Hydrogenophaga sp. SL48: one gene and its partners. The main gene of each other region encodes a partner of the protein of the gene in region 2 in a complex. Links are inferred from orthologs where the notes say so. Each region holds a gene or a part of one and is shown on either strand. Other genes may lie near its edges.

The links.
Region 1: the proteins of secY (region 2) and secA are in contact, whole or in part, in a crystal structure (PDB 3DIN), measured with the Thermotoga maritima proteins. The link is inferred for Hydrogenophaga sp. SL48 from one-to-one orthologs. Residues at the interface, in WP_004081795.1 of Thermotoga maritima: Glu108, Gly109, Glu110, Glu111, Ala236, Glu237, Arg238, Arg239, Ile240, Thr241, Ile242, Gln243, Tyr244, Ala245, Arg246, Arg247, Val248, Thr249, Gly250, Arg251, Arg252, Val253, Tyr254, Gly256, Ala257, Ser258, Thr259, Tyr260, Leu261, Pro262; in WP_004082002.1 of Thermotoga maritima: Glu261, Ala262, Arg263, Lys300, Ala301, Arg302, Thr303, Ile304, Ile305, Leu323, Tyr324, Asp325, Pro326, Val329, Ser330, Tyr333, Ile336, Lys340, Phe345, Val349, Glu363, Phe364, Tyr374, Ser375, Gly376, Gly377, Glu393, Ile395, Thr482, Ser483.
Region 3: secY (region 2) and secG share a complex: the UniProt entries of both Escherichia coli proteins name them as parts of the sec protein translocase complex. The link is inferred for Hydrogenophaga sp. SL48 from one-to-one orthologs.

Annotation. Positions count from the first base shown.
Region 1 is NZ_CP063400.1:343,132-349,108, reverse strand. Bases 2,726-5,977 are described here. They hold secA (preprotein translocase subunit SecA), read right to left. Parts: upstream 5,671-5,977; coding sequence 2,926-5,670; downstream 2,726-2,925. Other genes in these bases: IM738_RS01610 (M23 family metallopeptidase), read right to left, coding at 5,826-5,977; argJ (bifunctional glutamate N-acetyltransferase/amino-acid acetyltransferase ArgJ), read right to left, coding at 2,726-2,819. Outside these bases: cell division protein ZapD, read left to right, coding at 1-1; IM738_RS01635 (DNA gyrase inhibitor YacG), read left to right, coding at 10-207; IM738_RS01630 (NUDIX domain-containing protein), read right to left, coding at 176-676; IM738_RS01625 (ATP-binding protein), read right to left, coding at 660-1,538; more of argJ, read right to left, coding at 1,572-2,725. UniProt on the Escherichia coli protein: Required for protein export, interacts with the SecYEG preprotein conducting channel.
Region 2 is NZ_CP063400.1:4,023,477-4,029,143, forward strand. Bases 930-3,871 are described here. They hold secY (preprotein translocase subunit SecY), read right to left. Parts: upstream 3,084-3,871; coding sequence 1,776-3,083; downstream 930-1,775. Other genes in these bases: rpsK (30S ribosomal protein S11), read right to left, coding at 930-969; rpsM (30S ribosomal protein S13), read right to left, coding at 988-1,353; rpmJ (50S ribosomal protein L36), read right to left, coding at 1,377-1,490; rplO (50S ribosomal protein L15), read right to left, coding at 3,107-3,538; rpmD (50S ribosomal protein L30), read right to left, coding at 3,555-3,743. In the rest of the region: rpsD (30S ribosomal protein S4), read right to left, coding at 1-401; more of rpsK, read right to left, coding at 565-929; more of rpsE, read right to left, coding at 3,872-4,273; rplR (50S ribosomal protein L18), read right to left, coding at 4,292-4,657; rplF (50S ribosomal protein L6), read right to left, coding at 4,669-5,202; rpsH (30S ribosomal protein S8), read right to left, coding at 5,227-5,622; rpsN (30S ribosomal protein S14), read right to left, coding at 5,641-5,667. UniProt on the Escherichia coli protein: The central subunit of the protein translocation channel SecYEG. Consists of two halves formed by TMs 1-5 and 6-10.
Region 3 is NZ_CP063400.1:2,851,533-2,857,168, reverse strand. The notes cover bases 1,409-4,319. They hold secG (preprotein translocase subunit SecG), read left to right. Parts: upstream 1,409-2,617; coding sequence 2,618-3,022; downstream 3,023-4,319. Other genes in these bases: IM738_RS13480 (NADH-quinone oxidoreductase subunit C), read left to right, coding at 4,254-4,319; IM738_RS13485 (NuoB/complex I 20 kDa subunit family protein), read left to right, coding at 3,738-4,217; IM738_RS13490 (NADH-quinone oxidoreductase subunit A), read left to right, coding at 3,326-3,685; tpiA (triose-phosphate isomerase), read left to right, coding at 1,834-2,580; IM738_RS13510 (NAD(P)H-quinone oxidoreductase), read left to right, coding at 1,409-1,815. Outside these bases: pnp (polyribonucleotide nucleotidyltransferase), read left to right, coding at 1-806; more of IM738_RS13510, read left to right, coding at 826-1,408; more of IM738_RS13480, read left to right, coding at 4,320-4,874; IM738_RS13475 (NADH-quinone oxidoreductase subunit D), read left to right, coding at 4,876-5,636. UniProt on the Escherichia coli protein: Subunit of the protein translocation channel SecYEG. Overexpression of some hybrid proteins has been thought to jam the protein secretion apparatus resulting in cell death; while this may be true it also results in FtsH-mediated degradation of SecY.

The DNA of each region.
Region 1 (5,977 bases), 3.7 Mb from region 2 along the record:
AACCCGAGGATGAACGCGCCGGACGTTCCCCCGAAACGTGTCCGCTGCCCCGCCTGCGGCGGTCAGAGCGTCTACGCGCCATCCAACCCCTATCGACCATTTTGCAGCGATCGCTGCAAAAACCTGGACCTCGGCGCATGGGCCAGCGAACGGTTTTCGCTGCCCGAGCACGAAATCAACAGCGATCCTGATTTCGAGAAGAGCTGATTTCGTCAGCCCCCATTTCATCGCTGAGCCACGCCAGCACAGGCACCGTGCCAGGCAACACCGGCTCACAACTCACAGGAAGCCGTTCCCAACCGTACCGCTGGCCTTCATGCATCTGCAACGCACCTTCCCAGGTGAAAACCTTGCAGAAGTGCAACCGCACCAGCGCGTGAGGGTAGTCCACCATGGAGGTCTTCCAAAGGTGGGGCTGTCCGATCGTGACGCCAATTTCCTCTTGCAACTCGCGCCGCAGCGCCTGCTCGATCGTTTCGCCAGCTTCCAGCTTGCCTCCAGGAAACTCCCAGTAACCCGCGTAGGCTTTGCCTTCAGGGCGCGATGTGAGCAGAAAACGTCCATCAGGGGCAATGAGCACGCCCACCGCCACCTCGGTCACGGGGCGTTGGCCGCCCTCCGGCTCTGCGCCGCCGCCGTCCACCACCAGTGTTTCGCGCTCAGGTGCCCGTGCCATGGGAGCCAGCGTAATCACGTGCAAACTGGTAGGCCACACGACCGCTGCGCGAACCACGCTCCAGCGCCCACACAAGGGCCTGAGGACGCGCCGCATCGATGTCGGCGGCAGGGACGCCGAATGACGACAGCCATTGCCGCACGATGGCGAGGTACTCGTCCTGGCTGAACGGATAGAAGCTGACCCACAGGCCGAACCGTTCGGACAACGAGATTTTTTCTTCTACCACCTCGCCCGGGTGCACTTCACCGTCGGGTGTGTGCGTGTAGCTGAGGTTTTCCTTCATGTACTCGGGCAGCAGATGACGGCGGTTGCTGGTCGCATAGATCAGCACGTTGTCCCCGGCGGCGGACACCGAACCATCCAGCACGGATTTCAGCGCCTTGTAGCCCGCCTCGCCGTCCTCAAAACTGAGGTCATCGCAAAACACGATGAAGCGCTCGGGCCGATCGGCCACCACATCGACAATATCGGGCAAATCAACCAGATCGCCCTTGTCTACCTCGATCAGTCGCAACCCTTGAGACGCGTACTCGTGCAAGCAAGCCTTGACCAGCGACGATTTTCCGGTACCCCGTGCACCGGTAAGCAAGACGTTGTTGGCGGGCAGGCCCTTCACAAACTGCAGCGTGTTGCGCTGGATCTTGTCTTTCTGCCCGTCAATCTCCTGGAGGTCGGCCAAGTTGATCTCCGCCACGTGCCGGACCGGCTCCAGAGCGCCATGCCCGCTGCTGCGTTTGCGATAGCGAAAGGCGATTGATGCAGACCAGTCAGGCGCACCCAGCGGCTGGGGCAGCACCGACTCGATGCGTTCAATCAGGTGTTCGGCCCGCTGAATGAGCCGTTCGACATGTTCGTTCATCTGCAGCATCCTCGAAGGCCAGCCAGCCTGGGCTCAGGACCGGTAGTCGGCGTTGATGGTCACGTAGTCGTGGCTGAAGTCGCAGGTCCAGACCGTCTCGGTGATGTCGCCCCGTCCAAGCCCGATGCGCACCAGGATCTCCGCCGCCTTCATCACGCGCTGGCCATCTTCTTCGCGATAGTCGGGGTGGCGCCCCCCTTTTCGGACCACATGCACATCGCCCAAGTGCAACTCGATCTTCGTCGCGTCCAGATCGGCGATGCCCGCATAACCCACGGCCGCCAGGATACGGCCGAGGTTCGGATCACTGGCAAAAAACGCAGTCTTCACCAGCGGGGAGTGGGCCACGGCATAGGCGGCCTTGAGGCATTCCTCGCTGTTCTGCCCACCTTCGACGCGCACCGTGATGAACTTGGTGGCGCCTTCGCCATCTCGCACGATGGCGTGGGCAAGGAACTGGGCCACTTCCGTGAGCGCCAGTAGCAGCGCCTGTCCATCCGCGCTGTCCAGGTCTGTCACCGGGTCGTTGCCCGCTTTGCCCGTAGCAACAACGACAAAAGAATCGTTGGTGGACGTGTCCCCGTCCACGGTCACGCGGTTGAAGGACACATCGGCCAGGCGCTTGGCCAGCGTGTTCATGATCGAGGGAGAAACGGCCGCGTCGGTCGCCACGTAGCCCAGCATGGTCGCCATGTTGGGCCGGATCATGCCTGCGCCCTTGGCCATTCCACTCATGGACACGGTCTTGCCACCCAAGCTCACACGGCGGCTGATGGCTTTGGGCAAGGTGTCTGTGGTCATGATGCCCTCGGCTGCCTTGAGCCATTGAGCACCCGAAGCACCCTCGGCGCTGGCCGCGTCGGCCAACGCTGCTGGCAAGCCCGCGATCAGGCGGTCCACCGGCAGCGGCTCCATGATGACTCCGGTGGAGAACGGCAGCACCTGTTCGTGCTTCACCCCCAATGCCAACGCGAGCGCGTGGGCGGTCTGGCGTGCGTGACCAAGGCCCGGCTCACCCGTGCCCGCATTGGCGTTCCCGGTGTTGATCACCATGGCGCGGATGCTCTGCCCCGCGGTCAGGTGTTCGCGGCACACCTGCACCGGTGCGGCCGCATAGCGGTTCTGGGTGAACACGGCTCCCACCACACTGCCTTCGTCCAGCAAAAACACCGTGAGATCTTTGCGGTTGGCCTTGCGGATGCCCGCCTCGGCCACGCCAATGCGCACACCAGCGACCGGCAGCAGGTTGGAGGCGAGTGGAGCGGTGAAATTCACAGCCATGGCAACGGGTTCCTGTCAGAAAAAACCGCGTCGGGCGCGGTGAGTGGGTTTCAGAACGCCAGGGAACGGCTTCGCCAGGCCACCGGCGAGGTCCCCCGAATGGCCATCAGGTCAACGCGCCGTGGCAATGCTTGTATTTTTTGCCACTGCCACAGGGGCAGGGATCGTTGCGCCCCACGCGCGGCATGTCCGCCACCACGGTGCTCGGATCGGTGATGCTTTCCACATCTCCCGTTTCGGTGGGCGCGGTGTAGGTCACATTGGCGATCTGTTCGGCCCGGGCTTCCATCTGCTCAGCCACGGCGGAGATCTGTTCGGCCGACTGGACCCGCACGTTCACCAACACCCGCGTGACATCGTTCTTCACGCTGTCCAGCAACTGCCCGAACAGCTGGAAAGCCTCGCGTTTGTATTCCTGCTTGGGCTGCTTCTGAGCGTAGCCGCGCAGGTGAATGCCCTGGCGCAGGTAGTCCAGCGCCGACAGGTGGTCACGCCACTGGCTGTCAATGGTCTGCAGCAGCACCATGCGCTCGAACTGGGTGAAGTTCTCGTCACCCACCTGCGCCACCTTGTCATCGAACACCTGCTTCGATGCCGCCAGCACGCGCGCCACCACTTCATCGACGTCCATGGACTCCGCATCCGACACCCATGAAGTCACTGGAACGTCCACCGCCCACTCCTCACGCAGCACCCGCTCCAGCCCCGGCAGGTCCCACTGCTCTTCCACGCTGCCCTCAGGCACGAACTGGTGAACCAGATCGGTGAAACAGCCTTCACGCAGCGAGTCGATCTGTGCACGCAAACTTTGCGCGTCGAGAATGTCGTTGCGTTGCTGATAGATGACCTTGCGCTGGTCATTCGACACGTCGTCGTATTCCAGCAGCTGTTTGCGGATGTCAAAGTTGCGCGCTTCCACCTTGCGCTGGGCGCTTTCGATGCTGCGCGTGACAATGCCGGCCTCGATGGCCTCGCCCTCGGGCATCTTCAAGCGGTCCATGATGGCCCGCACCTTGTCGCCAGCGAAGATGCGCATCAGCGAATCGTCCAGGCTCAGGTAAAAGCGCGACGACCCCGGGTCACCCTGGCGACCCGAACGGCCGCGCAGCTGGTTGTCGATGCGACGGCTTTCGTGGCGTTCCGTGGCAATGATGCGAAGGCCACCGAGCGACTTCACCTTGTCGTGGTCCTGCTGCCACTGCTGGCGAAGGGCGTCGATGCGCGACGCCTTGGTCGCTTCATCCAGCGACTCGTCGGATTCGATGGCCGCGCTCATTTTTTCCAGGTTGCCGCCCAGCACGATGTCGGTGCCGCGCCCGGCCATGTTGGTGGCGATCGTGATCGCTCCCGGGCGACCCGCCTGCACGATGATGTCCGCTTCACGAGCGTGCTGTTTGGCGTTCAGCACTTCGTGAGGCAGCTTCTCGGCCACCAGCAGCTCGGCAATGATTTCTGAGTTCTCAATCGACGAGGTGCCCACCAGCACCGGTTGACCGCGCTCGTGACACTCGCGGATGTCCTGGATCGCAGCGAAGTACTTTTCTTTGGTCGTCTTGTACACGCGGTCGAGCTGATCGACGCGCTTGCTGACCCGGTTGGGCGGAATCACCACCGTCTCCAGGCCGTAGATTTCCTGAAACTCGTAGGCTTCGGTGTCCGCCGTGCCGGTCATGCCGGAGAGCTTGCTGTAAAGGCGGAAGTAGTTCTGGAACGTGATCGACGCCATCGTCTGGTTTTCAGGCTGGATGGCGACACCTTCCTTGGCCTCAACCGCCTGATGCAAACCATCACTCCAGCGACGACCCGACATGAGGCGCCCAGTGAACTCGTCAACGATGACGATCTCGCCACCCTGGTTCACATAGTGCTGATCACGGTGATAGAGGTGGTGTGCCTTGAGCGACGTCACCAGGTGGTGCATCAGTGCGATGTTGGCTGGGTCGTACAACGAAGCGCCTTCGGGCAAAAGACCTGCCTGGCTGAGCAGGCGCTCGGCGTTTTCGTGGCCCTGCTCCGTCATGTGAATGGAATGCGCCTTCTCGTCGACCGTGAAGTCGCCGGGGGTGATCACACCTTCCCCGGTGCGCGGATCGGCCTCACCCACTTGGCGGGTCAGGTGCGGGATCAGCTGTTTGATGGCGTTGTAGACGGGGGTCTGGTCTTCAGCCTGGCCGCTGATGATCAGCGGCGTGCGGGCCTCATCGATCAGGATGGAGTCCACCTCGTCCACGATCGCGTAGTTGAGGCTGCGCTGCACGCGGTCTGAAGCCTCGTACACCATGTTGTCACGGAGGTAATCGAAACCGTACTCGTTGTTGGTGCCATAGGTGATGTCTGCGCCGTAAGCGGCTTGCTTGTCTTCACGTGGGGCTTGCGGCAGGTTGATGCCCACCGTGAGCCCCAGGAAGTTGTAGAGCCGTCCCATCCACTGCGCATCGCGACTGGCCAGGTAGTCGTTCACCGTCACGACGTGCACACCCTTGCCGGTCAACGCGTTGAGGTACACCGGCAGCGTTGCGGTCAAGGTCTTGCCCTCACCGGTCCGCATCTCCGCCACCTTGCCATGGTGCAGGGCCAGTCCACCCACCATCTGCACATCAAAGTGGCGCATTTTCATCACGCGCTTGCTGGCCTCACGCACGACGGCAAAGGCCTCTGGCAGGATCGACTCCAGCGATGCACCTTCGGCAACGCGTCGCTTGAAAGTCTCGGTCTGCGCCTTCAGCTCCTCATCGGTGAACTTTTCGAACTGGGGTTCCAGACCATTGATCTGCTCCACCGTTTTGCGGTAGGTCTTGAGCAACCGGTCGTTGCGGCTACCAAATATTTTGGTGAGGATGTTTGTGGCCATAGGTGCAGCCCGGCGCCAGACAACCGTCCGGCCAGGCAAAAAACTCGTTAATCTCCCGCCAGCCTGAGCGGTTAGGCGGCCACAGTGAAGGTGCCGACGAACGCTGCTGATTCAAGAGCAAAGTCGCGATTTTACCCGGCACCCCGGGCGCACCTTCAGGGCCTGCGCCGGACACCCGGAACCAGCTGCGCAGCCGCCAAGGTTTCACCTGCTGCCAGGAAGCGTGCGGGGTCTTGAGGCACACCGCTCACCCACACTTCAAAGTGCAAATGGGGTCCCGTTGATCGACCGGTCGACCCCACTTCAG
Region 2 (5,667 bases):
GGAATGTTCACGGACTTGCCGTTGACTGTGATCGCCTTGTGCGACACGATCTGACGCGCTTCAGCGCGGGTCGAGGCGAAGCCCATGCGGAACACGACGTTGTCCAGACGCGCTTCCAGCAGGAACAGCAGGTTGGCACCGGTGTTGCCACGACGGCGATCGGCTTCGGCGAAGTAGCGGCGGAACTGGCGCTCCAGCACGCCGTAGGTGCGCTTGACCTTCTGCTTCTCGCGCAGCTGCAGGCCGAAATCGGAGGTGCGCTGACCCGAGGTGCGGCCATGCTGACCTGGTTTGGAGTCGAACTTGGCCTTGTCGCTGATGGAGCGGCGAGCGCTCTTGAGCAATAGGTCGGAGCCTTCACGGCGGGAAAGTTTGGCCTTGGGGCCGAGGTAACGTGCCACGTTGATGTCCTATGGTTTCTACCGCAACCGAGATGTCGCGGGAGCCGTCCTTCGCAAAGGATGGCGGTGGGCTTAGCAAAAAATGCCACCGCAGGCGACTGCGGTGGCGCTCAAAAAAGCTTTTGATTGTACCGCGTGAGCGGCAGCACCGTAAAACGGTGGGTCAGATGCGGCGACGCTTCTGAGGGCGGCAACCGTTGTGAGGCACCGGGGTCACGTCAGCAATCGAGTTGATGCGGATGCCCAGCGCGCCGAGAGCGCGCACCGAGGACTCGCGACCTGGGCCGGGGCCCTTGATCTCGACGTCCAGATTCTTGATGCCCTGCTCAATGGCGGCACGGCCAGCAACTTCCGAGGCCACCTGGGCAGCGAACGGGGTGGACTTGCGCGAGCCCTTGAAGCCCTGACCACCCGACGATGCCCACGACAAAGCATTGCCTTGGCGGTCGGTGATGGTAATGATGGTGTTGTTGAACGACGCGTGCACGTGCGCGATGCCGTCAGCAACGTTCTTGCGAACCTTCTTGCGAACGCGAGCGGATGCGGCGCTGGAGGGAGACTTGGCCATAAGGGTCCTTCAATCCGATTATTTCTTCAGCGACTGGGCGGCCTTGCGGGGACCCTTGCGCGTACGTGCGTTGGTCTTGGTGCGCTGACCGCGAACCGGCAGACCACGGCGGTGACGGAAACCACGGTAGCAACCGATGTCCATCAAACGCTTGATGTTCATCGTGGTTTCCCGGCGCAGATCGCCTTCGATCGTGTACACGCCGACCTGATCACGGACTTTTTCCAGTTCCGCGTCGTTCAGATCCTTGATCTTTTTGGTGTAGTCGATACCGCAAGCCTCGCAAATCTTGCGAGCGCGTGTACGGCCGATGCCAAAAATTGCCGTCAAGCCGATTTCGGCGTGCTTGTGCGGCGGAATGTTGATGCCTGCAATACGAGCCATGTTGGGTCCTCTGAACTTCCGAATCAGCCTTGACGCTGTTTGTGGCGCGGGTCTGTGCAAATGACTCGCACGACGCCTTTGCGCTTGATGATCTTACAGTTGCGGCACATTTTCTTGACCGACGCCGAAACTCTCATAGTCTTCTCCTAGATATTCAAAAACATTCAACCTCTGACCTGTCACTCCGCGCAGAACCAGATCCGCGCCCTGGTCAGGCCGTAGGGCGTGAGCTCCACTTTGACCTTGTCATCCGGCAGGATCCGGATGGAATGCATCCGCATCTTGCCGGACATGTGGCCCAGAACCACATATCCATCTCATTTTTCAGCTTGACCCCGCCGGTTGGGTTGGGCAGGTTTTCAACCACCACCACCCCTTGCATCTCAATCACATTGTCTCTAGACACATGATCAAAAGCAGGATCAATTTTTAAAGCTGGCCTTCTTCAACAACGATTCGTATTGCTGAGACATCATGTAGTTCTGCACTTGGGCCATGAAGTCCATGGTAACCACCACAATGATCAACAGCGACGTACCACCGAAGTAGAAAGGCACGTTGTATTTCAGAATCAGGAACTCGGGCAACAAACAGACTGCAGTGATGTAAATGGCACCAGCCAGCGTCAGTCTCAGCAAAATCTTGTCGATGTAGCGCGCCGTCTGGTCACCGGGACGAATCCCGGGAATGAAGGCTCCGCTCTTCTTCAGGTTGTCCGCGGTTTCACGGCTGTTGAACACCAGCGCTGTATAGAAGAAACAGAAGAAAACAATGGCAGCAGCGTACAGAGCGACGTAGATCGGCTGGCCCGGCGACAGGGCCGAAGCAATGTCACGCAACCAACGGGTCGAATCACCCGTGCTCACCCAGCTGACCACCGTGGTCGGCAGCAGGATGATGCTGGACGCGAAAATCGGTGGGATCACACCTGCCATGTTCAGCTTGAGCGGCAGGTGCGACGATTGCCCGCCATACACCTTGTTCCCCACCTGACGGCGAGCGTAGTTGACCAAGATCTTGCGCTGACCACGCTCGACAAACACCACGAAGTAGGTCACCAGGACCACCAACGCGATGATGAAAATCGACACCAAGATGTTCATGGCGCCGGTGCGGACCAACTCCAACAACCCGCCGATGGCGCTGGGAAGACCCGCAGCAATACCCGCAAAGATCAGGATCGAAATGCCATTGCCCAAGCCACGCTCGGTGATCTGCTCACCCAGCCACATCAGGAACATCGTTCCAGCCACCAGACTGACCACAGCGGTCAGTCGGAAACCCATCCCCGGGTCAATCACCAGACCGGCTTGACCTTCCAGCGCAAGGGCAATGCCCGTCGCCTGAAAGATGGCCAATGCCAAGGTGCCATAACGGGTGTACGAAGTGATCTTGCGGCGACCTGCTTCGCCCTCCTTCTTCATTTGCTCAAACGTGGGCACCACGTAGGTCATGAGCTGCATGATGATCGAGGCCGAGATGTAAGGCATGATCCCCAGAGCGAACACGGTGAACCGTGAGAGAGCGCCGCCGGAGAACATGTTGAACAAGCTCAGGATGCCGCCCGCCTGGCCCTTGAACAATTGTTCGAGCTGCGCGGGGTCGATGCCAGGCACGGGAATGTGCGCACCGATGCGATACACCACCAGCGCCAGCAGCAGGAACACAAGCCGGCGACGCAGGTCACCGAACTTGCCTGTCTTGGCCAGGGTAGGGGAGGCAGTTGCCACAGCGTTCTTCCGCTCGTGTCCGATCAGGCCAGCGTGCCGCCAGCGGCTTCGATCGAGGCCTTGGCACCGGCAGTGGCGCCAATGTTCTTGAGCGTGACGGCGCGCGTGATCTCACCGGTCTTGATGACCTTGACGCGTTTGGCCAGGTGGGCCACGAGGCCAGCCTGCTTCAGCACCAGAATGTCCACTTCTGCAACATTCAGGGCATTGATGTCGGCCAACGTCACTTCAGCGCTGAACTGCAGTTGCGCAGATTTGAAACCGCGCTTGGGCAGGCGACGCTGCAAAGGCATCTGACCGCCTTCAAAACCCACCTTGTGGTAGCCACCCGAACGCGACTTCTGACCTTTGTGACCGCGGCCGGCTGTCTTGCCCAGGCCAGAGCCGATGCCGCGGCCCACGCGACGCTTGGCGTGTTTGGCGCCTTCTTGGGGCTTGATGCTATTGAGTTCCATGTCTTGCGACTCCGGTTCAGAGTACCTTGACCAGGTAGCTGATCTTGTTGATCATGCCGCGGACGGCAGGCGTGTCCTGCAGCTCACTGGTGCTGTTGAGCTTGCGCAGGCCGAGGCCCCGCACGGTGTCGCGGTGCGACTGCTTGGTTCCAATGGGGCTGCGCACCAGTTGGACCTTGACGGTGTTTTGAGTAGGGGTGGTCATGGTCGCTCCGATCAGCCCAGGATGTCTTCAACCGACTTGCCGCGCTTGGCAGCAACGCTGGCCGGCGTGGTCGAGTTCTGCAGTGCGTCCAGCGTGGCGCGCACCAGGTTGTAGGGGTTGCTCGAGCCATGGCTCTTCGCCACGACGTCGGTGATGCCCAGCACTTCAAAGACAGCGCGCATCGGGCCGCCAGCGATGATGCCGGTACCTTTGGCCGCAGGCAGCATCATGACGTTGGAAGCACCGTGTTCGCCATGCACGCTGTGGTGCAGCGAACCGTTCTTCAGCGACACCTTGATCATGTTGCGACGGGCTTTTTCCATGGCTTTCTGCACAGCCACCGGAACTTCCTTGGCTTTGCCCTTGCCCATGCCGACGCGACCGTCGCCATCACCGACCACGGTCAGTGCAGCGAAGCCGAGAATGCGACCGCCCTTGACCACCTTGGTCACGCGGTTGATCGCGATCATCTTCTCGCGCAGACCGTCGTCGCTCGCTTCGTTTTTTACATTAGCCGTAAATTTAGCCATTTTGTGTATTCCGTTTGATCAGAACTGCAGACCGGCTTCACGGGCCGCGTCTGCCAGGGCTTTCACCCGGCCGTGGTAAGCAAAACCGGAGCGGTCAAACGCCACTTTCTCGATACCTGCGGCTTTGGCCTTTTCAGCGATGCGCTTGCCCACCAGGGCGGCAGCAACGGCGTTGCCGCCCTTGCCAGCGCCGCCGATCTGGGCACGCACTTCCGCTTCGGCCGTCGAAGCCGAAGCCAGCACCTTGGAACCGTCGTCGGAGATGACGCTGGCGTAGATGTGCAGGTTGGTGCGGTTCACGGTCAGGCGGACAGCGCCCTGCTGCGCAATGCGGATGCGCGTCTGGCGGGCACGACGGAGACGTTGCTCTTTTTTGGTCAACATGATCCTGATCCTTATTTCTTCTTGGTTTCCTTGATCGTGATCTTCTCATCCGCATAACGGATGCCCTTGCCCTTGTAGGGTTCGGGGGGGCGCACTGCACGCACCTCAGAAGCGATCTGGCCCACGCGCTGACGGTCCGATCCCTTGATCAGGATTTCGGTCGGCGTCGGGGTTTCCACCTTGATGCCGGCCGGCATATCCATCACCACAGGGTGCGAATAGCCGACCGTGAGGTTGAGCTTGGCGCCTTGGGCCTGGGCTTTGTAGCCCACACCGATCAGCGTCAGCTTCTTTTCGAAGCCTTTGCTCACACCATTGACCATGTTGTTCACCAGCTGACGCATGGTGCCGGACATGGCATTGGCTTCGCGTGATTCGTTCACCGGGGTGAACGACAGCGAACCCGCGTTGTTTTCCACCTTGACCAGCGCGTTCTGCGCCAGCGCCAAGGCACCGAGGGCACCCTTGACGTTGATCAGGTTGTCTTTGACGGCCACTTCCACCCCAGCCGGGACAGAAACGGGCAACTTTCCAATACGTGACATTTCAGTAGCTCCTCAATGCCCGCATCAGGCGACGTAACACAGGACTTCACCACCGACACCGGTGGCGCGCGCCTTGCGGTCGGTCATCACACCCTGTGGCGTGGTGACGATCGCCACACCCAGGCCGTTTTGAACCTGGGGGATGGCATTGCGACCACGATAGACGCGCAGGCCTGGACGGCTGACACGCTCAATGCGCTCGATCACAGGACGGCCAGCGTAGTACTTGAGGGAAATCTCAAGTTCGTTCTTGCCATCATTGCTCTTGACCTGGAATCCGTCGATGTAACCCTCGTCCTTCAGGACCTGGGCAATCGCGGTTTTGACCTTGGAGGCCGGCATCGTCACACTGGCTTTTTCAACCATTTGTGCATTGCGGATGCGGGTCAACATGTCAGCGATAGGATCACTCATGCTCATTTGTGGTTCTCCTAGTGCTTACCAGCTGGCTTTGGTGATGCCGGG
Region 3 (5,636 bases), 1.2 Mb from region 2 along the record:
CCGTCTGCGGCGGCTGCCTGGCGTTGATGGACGCAGGCGTGCCCATGAAAGCCCACGTGGCCGGCATCGCCATGGGCCTGATCAAGGACGGCAACCGCTTCGCCGTGCTGACCGACATCCTGGGTGACGAAGATCACCTGGGCGACATGGACTTCAAGGTGGCCGGCACCACCAATGGTGTGACCGCGCTGCAGATGGACATCAAGATCCAGGGCATCACCAAAGAGATCATGCAGGTCGCATTGGCCCAAGCCAAGGAAGCCCGCATGCACATCCTGGGCAAGATGCAGGAAGCCATGGGCGAGGCCAAGACCGAAGTGTCGGATTTCGCGCCCAAGCTCTTCACGATGAAGATCAATCCGGAAAAAATCCGTGACGTGATTGGCAAGGGCGGCGCCGTGATCCGCGCGCTGACCGAAGAAACCGGTTGCCAGATCAACATCGACGAAGACGGCACCATCACCATCGCCGCGACCGAAGCCGCCAAGGCCGACGAAGCCAAGCGCCGCATCGAGCAGATCACCGCCGAAGTCGAAATCGGCAAGGTCTACGAAGGCCCGGTCACCAAGATCCTGGACTTCGGCGCCCTGATCAACCTGTTGCCCGGCAAGGACGGCCTGCTGCACATCAGCCAGATCGCCCACGAGCGCGTCGAGCGTGTGACCGACTACCTGAGCGAAGGCCAGATCGTCAAAGTCAAGGTGCTGGAGACGGACGAAAAGGGCCGAGTCAAGTTGTCCATGAAGGCCTTGATCGACCGCAACGCCGCGCCCGCCGAGCAAGCCGCTCAGCAACAGCAGCAATAAGCCGACGGGTTCAGGCACGATGCAAGCCGTTGAGATCAGCGCTTTTGGCGCACCCGAAGTCCTGCGCCTGACCGAACGTCCGGTGCCGGTCGCGGGTGCGGGCGAGTTGCTGATCCGCGTGCGAGCGTCGGGCGTGAACCGACCCGATGTGCTGCAACGCAGCGGTGCCTACCCGCCACCGCCCGGCGCTTCCGACCTGCCCGGTCTGGAAGTCGCGGGCGTGATCGAGTCGGGTGACGCGGCCGCCATGGCTGCCGCGGGATTCAATGTCGGCGACCGTGTGTGTGCGCTGGTGGCTGGTGGGGGATACGCCGAGTACTGCGTGGCGCCGGTGGGCCAGTGCCTCCCTGTGCCGGCGGGTTTCGATGACGTGCAGGCCGCTTCACTGCCCGAGACCTTCTTCACCGTCTGGAGCAACGTGTTCGATCGGGCGCGTCTGCAGCCCGGTGAAACGCTGCTGATCCAGGGCGGCACCAGTGGCATCGGCGTGACCGCGATCCAGCTGGCGAAAGCCTTGGGTGCGCGCGTGATCGCCACCGCCGGCAGCGACGAAAAATGCGCCGCTTGCCTGTCGCTGGGTGCGGACCACGCCATCAATTACAAGACGCAGGATTTCTCGGTCGTGTCGCGCGAGCTCACGGACGGGAACGGCGTTGACGTCGTTCTGGACATGGTCGCGGGCAGCTACGTGGCGCGTGAGGTCGAGTGCTTGGCGGAAGACGGCCGGCTCGTCATCATCGCGGTGCAGGGCGGCGTGAAGGCCGAGTTCAATGCAGGCCTCGTGCTGCGGTGTCGTCTGGTCATCACTGGGTCGACACTGCGTCCACGTCCAGTGGCGTTCAAGGCGGCCATTGCCGCTGCCTTGCGTGACAAGGTGTGGCCGCTGCTGGAGCAGGGGCAGATCAAGCCCGTCATCCACAGCGTGTTTGATGCATCGGCGGCAGCGCAGGCACATGCGCTGATGGAAACCAACCAACACGTTGGCAAGATCGTTCTGCGCTGGTCCTGAGCAAGTCTGGAAAACAAGATGAGAAAACTGATCGCAGGCAACTGGAAGATGAACGGCTCGCTGGCCGCCAATGAAGCGCTGATCAAGGCCATGCTCGATGGTTTGCAGGGCGCTGCGCCTGCAGCCGACATGGCACTGTGCGCGCCCGCGCCTTACCTGGCGCAAATGCAGGCCCTGCTGCAAGGCAGCCCGATTGCCTGGGGCTCGCAAGACGTGTCGGCCCACGAGCAGGGTGCCTACACCGGCGAAGTGAGTGTGGCCATGTTGAAAGACTTTGGCTGCCGTTACGCCATCGTCGGCCACTCGGAGCGTCGCCAGTACCAAGGTGAAACCGATGACGTCGTTGCAGCGAAGGCCCAGCGCGCGCTGGCTGCCGGCGTGACGCCCATCGTTTGTGTCGGTGAAACGCTCACGCAGCGCGAAGCCGGTGAAACAGAATCGGTCGTGAAGCGCCAGCTCGCCGCCGTCATTCACGCGGTGGGGCATTGCATCACCGAGATCGTGGTGGCTTACGAACCTGTCTGGGCCATCGGCACGGGCAAGACGGCCACACCCGAGATGGCGCAGGCTGTGCACGCCGTGCTGCGCGCCCAGCTGGCCGCGGCCTCGACCAACGCCAAGCGTGTGCACATCCTCTACGGCGGCAGCATGAATGCGGCCAACGCCGCCAGCTTGCTGGCACAGCCCGACATTGACGGTGGCCTCATCGGCGGTGCATCGCTCAAGTCGGCCGACTTTTTGCAGATCGTGGCCGCCGCAGCCTGAGGCTGACGCGGACCCCATTCGATATCCGGAGAAACAAATGAACATCCTGTTGACCATTCTTCAAGCCGTGCAGATCCTCGCCGCGATCGGCATGATCGGTCTGATCCTCATGCAGCACGGCAAGGGTGCCGACGCGGGTGCGGCCTTCGGTGGTGGCGCTGGCTCGGCCAGCTTGTTTGGTGCATCGGGTGGTGCCAACTTCCTCTCGCGCACCACGGCGGTGCTGGCCGGCTTGTTCCTGGCAGGGACGTTGGGATTGGCTTATTTCGGGAACCTGGCTCCTGCTGCGGCACGCTCAGGCAGCGTGCTCGAAAACGTCGCACCTCCTGCGCCTGCTTCGCAGATTCCGGGCACGGATTCGGCGCCGGCAGCGGCCAGTGCTGCTCCCGCTGAAGTACCTGCTGTGCCTGCCACGGGCGCGGCACAGATTCCCGGCAAGTAAGGACGCTGAAAGCCTTGGATGACGCAGGACCGTGCAAGGTTTGCAGCGGGTCCGCGTCACTCTGAAAATCCATGGGCTCGCCCGAAAACCGGGGTGGTTTCAGGGTAAACTCTATGGGTTGTCAGCAAAGCCCGCACTGTTCCTCGCGGACCTGACAATGCAGATCCAGCCGACGTGGTGAAATTGGTAGACACGCTATCTTGAGGGGGTAGTGGCGAAAGCTGTGCGAGTTCGAGTCTCGCCGTCGGCACCAATCAGTGGTAATCATGGCGATCGTGGCCATGCGCAGCGGAACCGACCCAAATGAGTCTCGAACAATACCTGCCCGTGCTCTTGTTCATTTTGGTGGGTGTGGCCGTTGGTGTCATTCCGCAGGCGTTGGGCTACATCCTGGGGCCCAACCGCCCGGACGCCGAAAAAAATTCCCCATATGAGTGCGGCTTCGAGGCTTTCGAAGACGCTCGCATGAAGTTCGATGTGCGCTATTACCTGGTGGCCATCCTCTTTATTCTCTTTGACCTCGAAATCGCTTTCCTCATCCCGTGGGCGGTGGCGCTGACCGACATCGGCTCCGTCGGGTTCTGGGCGGGGGTGGTGTTCCTCATTGATTTGCTTGTGGGTTTCGTCTACGCGTGGAAAAAAGGCGCGCTGGATTGGGAATGAGCATCAACACCTGTACGACACGCAAGCTGCAAGCAGCGCACCGGAGCGGAAGATGATCGAAGGCGTATTCAAGGAAGGTTTTGTCACCACGAGTTACGACTCTGTGGTGAACTGGGCCAAGACCGGATCGCTCTGGCCGATGACCTTTGGTCTGGCCTGCTGCGCAGTGGAGATGATGCACGCGGCCACGGCGCGATACGACCTGGGTCGTTTTGGTGCGGAGGTTTTTCGCGCCAGTCCGCGCCAGTCCGATCTGATGATCGTGGCGGGCACCCTGTGCAACAAGATGGCACCTGCCCTGCGCAAGGTCTATGACCAGATGGCTGAGCCGCGCTGGGTGTTGTCCATGGGCTCCTGCGCCAATGGCGGTGGCTATTACCACTACAGCTACTCGGTGGTGCGCGGTTGCGACCGCATCGTGCCGGTGGATGTGTACGTGCCCGGTTGCCCGCCGACCGCCGAGGCCTTGCTGTACGGGATCATCCAGTTGCAGCAGAAGATTCGCCGCACCAACACCATCGCGCGGGCCTGAGTGCCGCTGCAGCCCACAGGTTCAGAAAGACGGTCCATGAGCGACACCGCTATCTCTTACACCACACCGCCTGCGGCCATTGCGGGCGTGCTGACTGCCTTGCTGGGGGCGCGCGCTCAGTCGATCGATGTCGAACGTGGCGAGGTCACGCTGGTGGTCTCGGCGAACCACTATCTTGACGTCATGCAGACCTTGCGTGATGCGCCTGAAACACGCTTCGAGCAGCTGATCGATGTTTGTGGCATGGACTACTCCACCTATGGTGATGGTGTTTGGGAAGGGCCCCGGTTTTCGGTCGTGGTGCATCTGCTGTCGGTGAGTCTGAATCATCGCGTGCGCGTTCGTGTGTTTTGCCCGGACGACGACTTCCCGGTGGTGGCATCGTTGTCGGGTCTTTGGGCGTCTGCCAATTGGCCTGAGCGAGAGGCGTTCGACCTTTTTGGCATCGTGTTCGAGGGTCACAGCGATCTTCGTCGCATCCTGACCGACTACGGTTTCATCGGTCACCCCTTCCGCAAGGACTTTCCGATCTCGGGTCATGTGGAGATGCGCTACGACGCCGAGCGTCAACGCGTGGTCTACGAGCCGGTCACCATCGAGCCCCGGGAGATCACCCCGCGTGTGATCCGCGAAGACAACTACGGCGGTCTGCACTGATATGGCTGAGATCAAGAACTACACCCTGAACTTCGGTCCGCAGCACCCGGCTGCGCATGGCGTGCTGCGCCTGGTGTTGGAGCTCGATGGTGAGGTCGTGCAACGAGCCGACCCGCACATTGGTCTGCTCCACCGCGCCACCGAGAAGCTGGCCGAGCACAAGACCTTCATCCAGTCGCTGCCTTACATGGACCGGCTGGACTACGTGTCGATGATGTGCAACGAGCACGCGTACTGTCTGGCGATCGAGAAGTTGCTGGGCATCGAGGTGCCGCTCCGAGCGCAGTACATCCGTGTGATGTTCAGCGAGATCACCCGGCTGCTCAATCACCTGATGTGGCTGGGTTCCCATGGCAACGACTGTGGGAGCTCCACCATCCTGATCTACGCGTTCCGCGAACGCGAAGACCTTTTCGACATGTACGAAGCGGTGTCGGGTGCGCGCATGCACGCGGCCTACTTCCGGCCGGGCGGTGTGTACCGCGACCTGCCGGACACGATGCCGCAGTACAAGCACAGCAAGATCCGCAACGCCAAAGCCATGGCGGAGATGAACACCAACCGCCAGGGATCGCTGCTCGACTTCATTGACGACTTCACCCAGCGGTTTCCGACCTACCTGGCCGAGTACCACACGCTGCTGACCGATAACCGCATCTGGAAGCAGCGCACGGTCGGCATTGGTGTGGTACCCCCTGAGCGTGCACTGAACCTTGGCATGACCGGTCCCATGTTGCGAGGCTCAGGTATCGCCTGGGATTT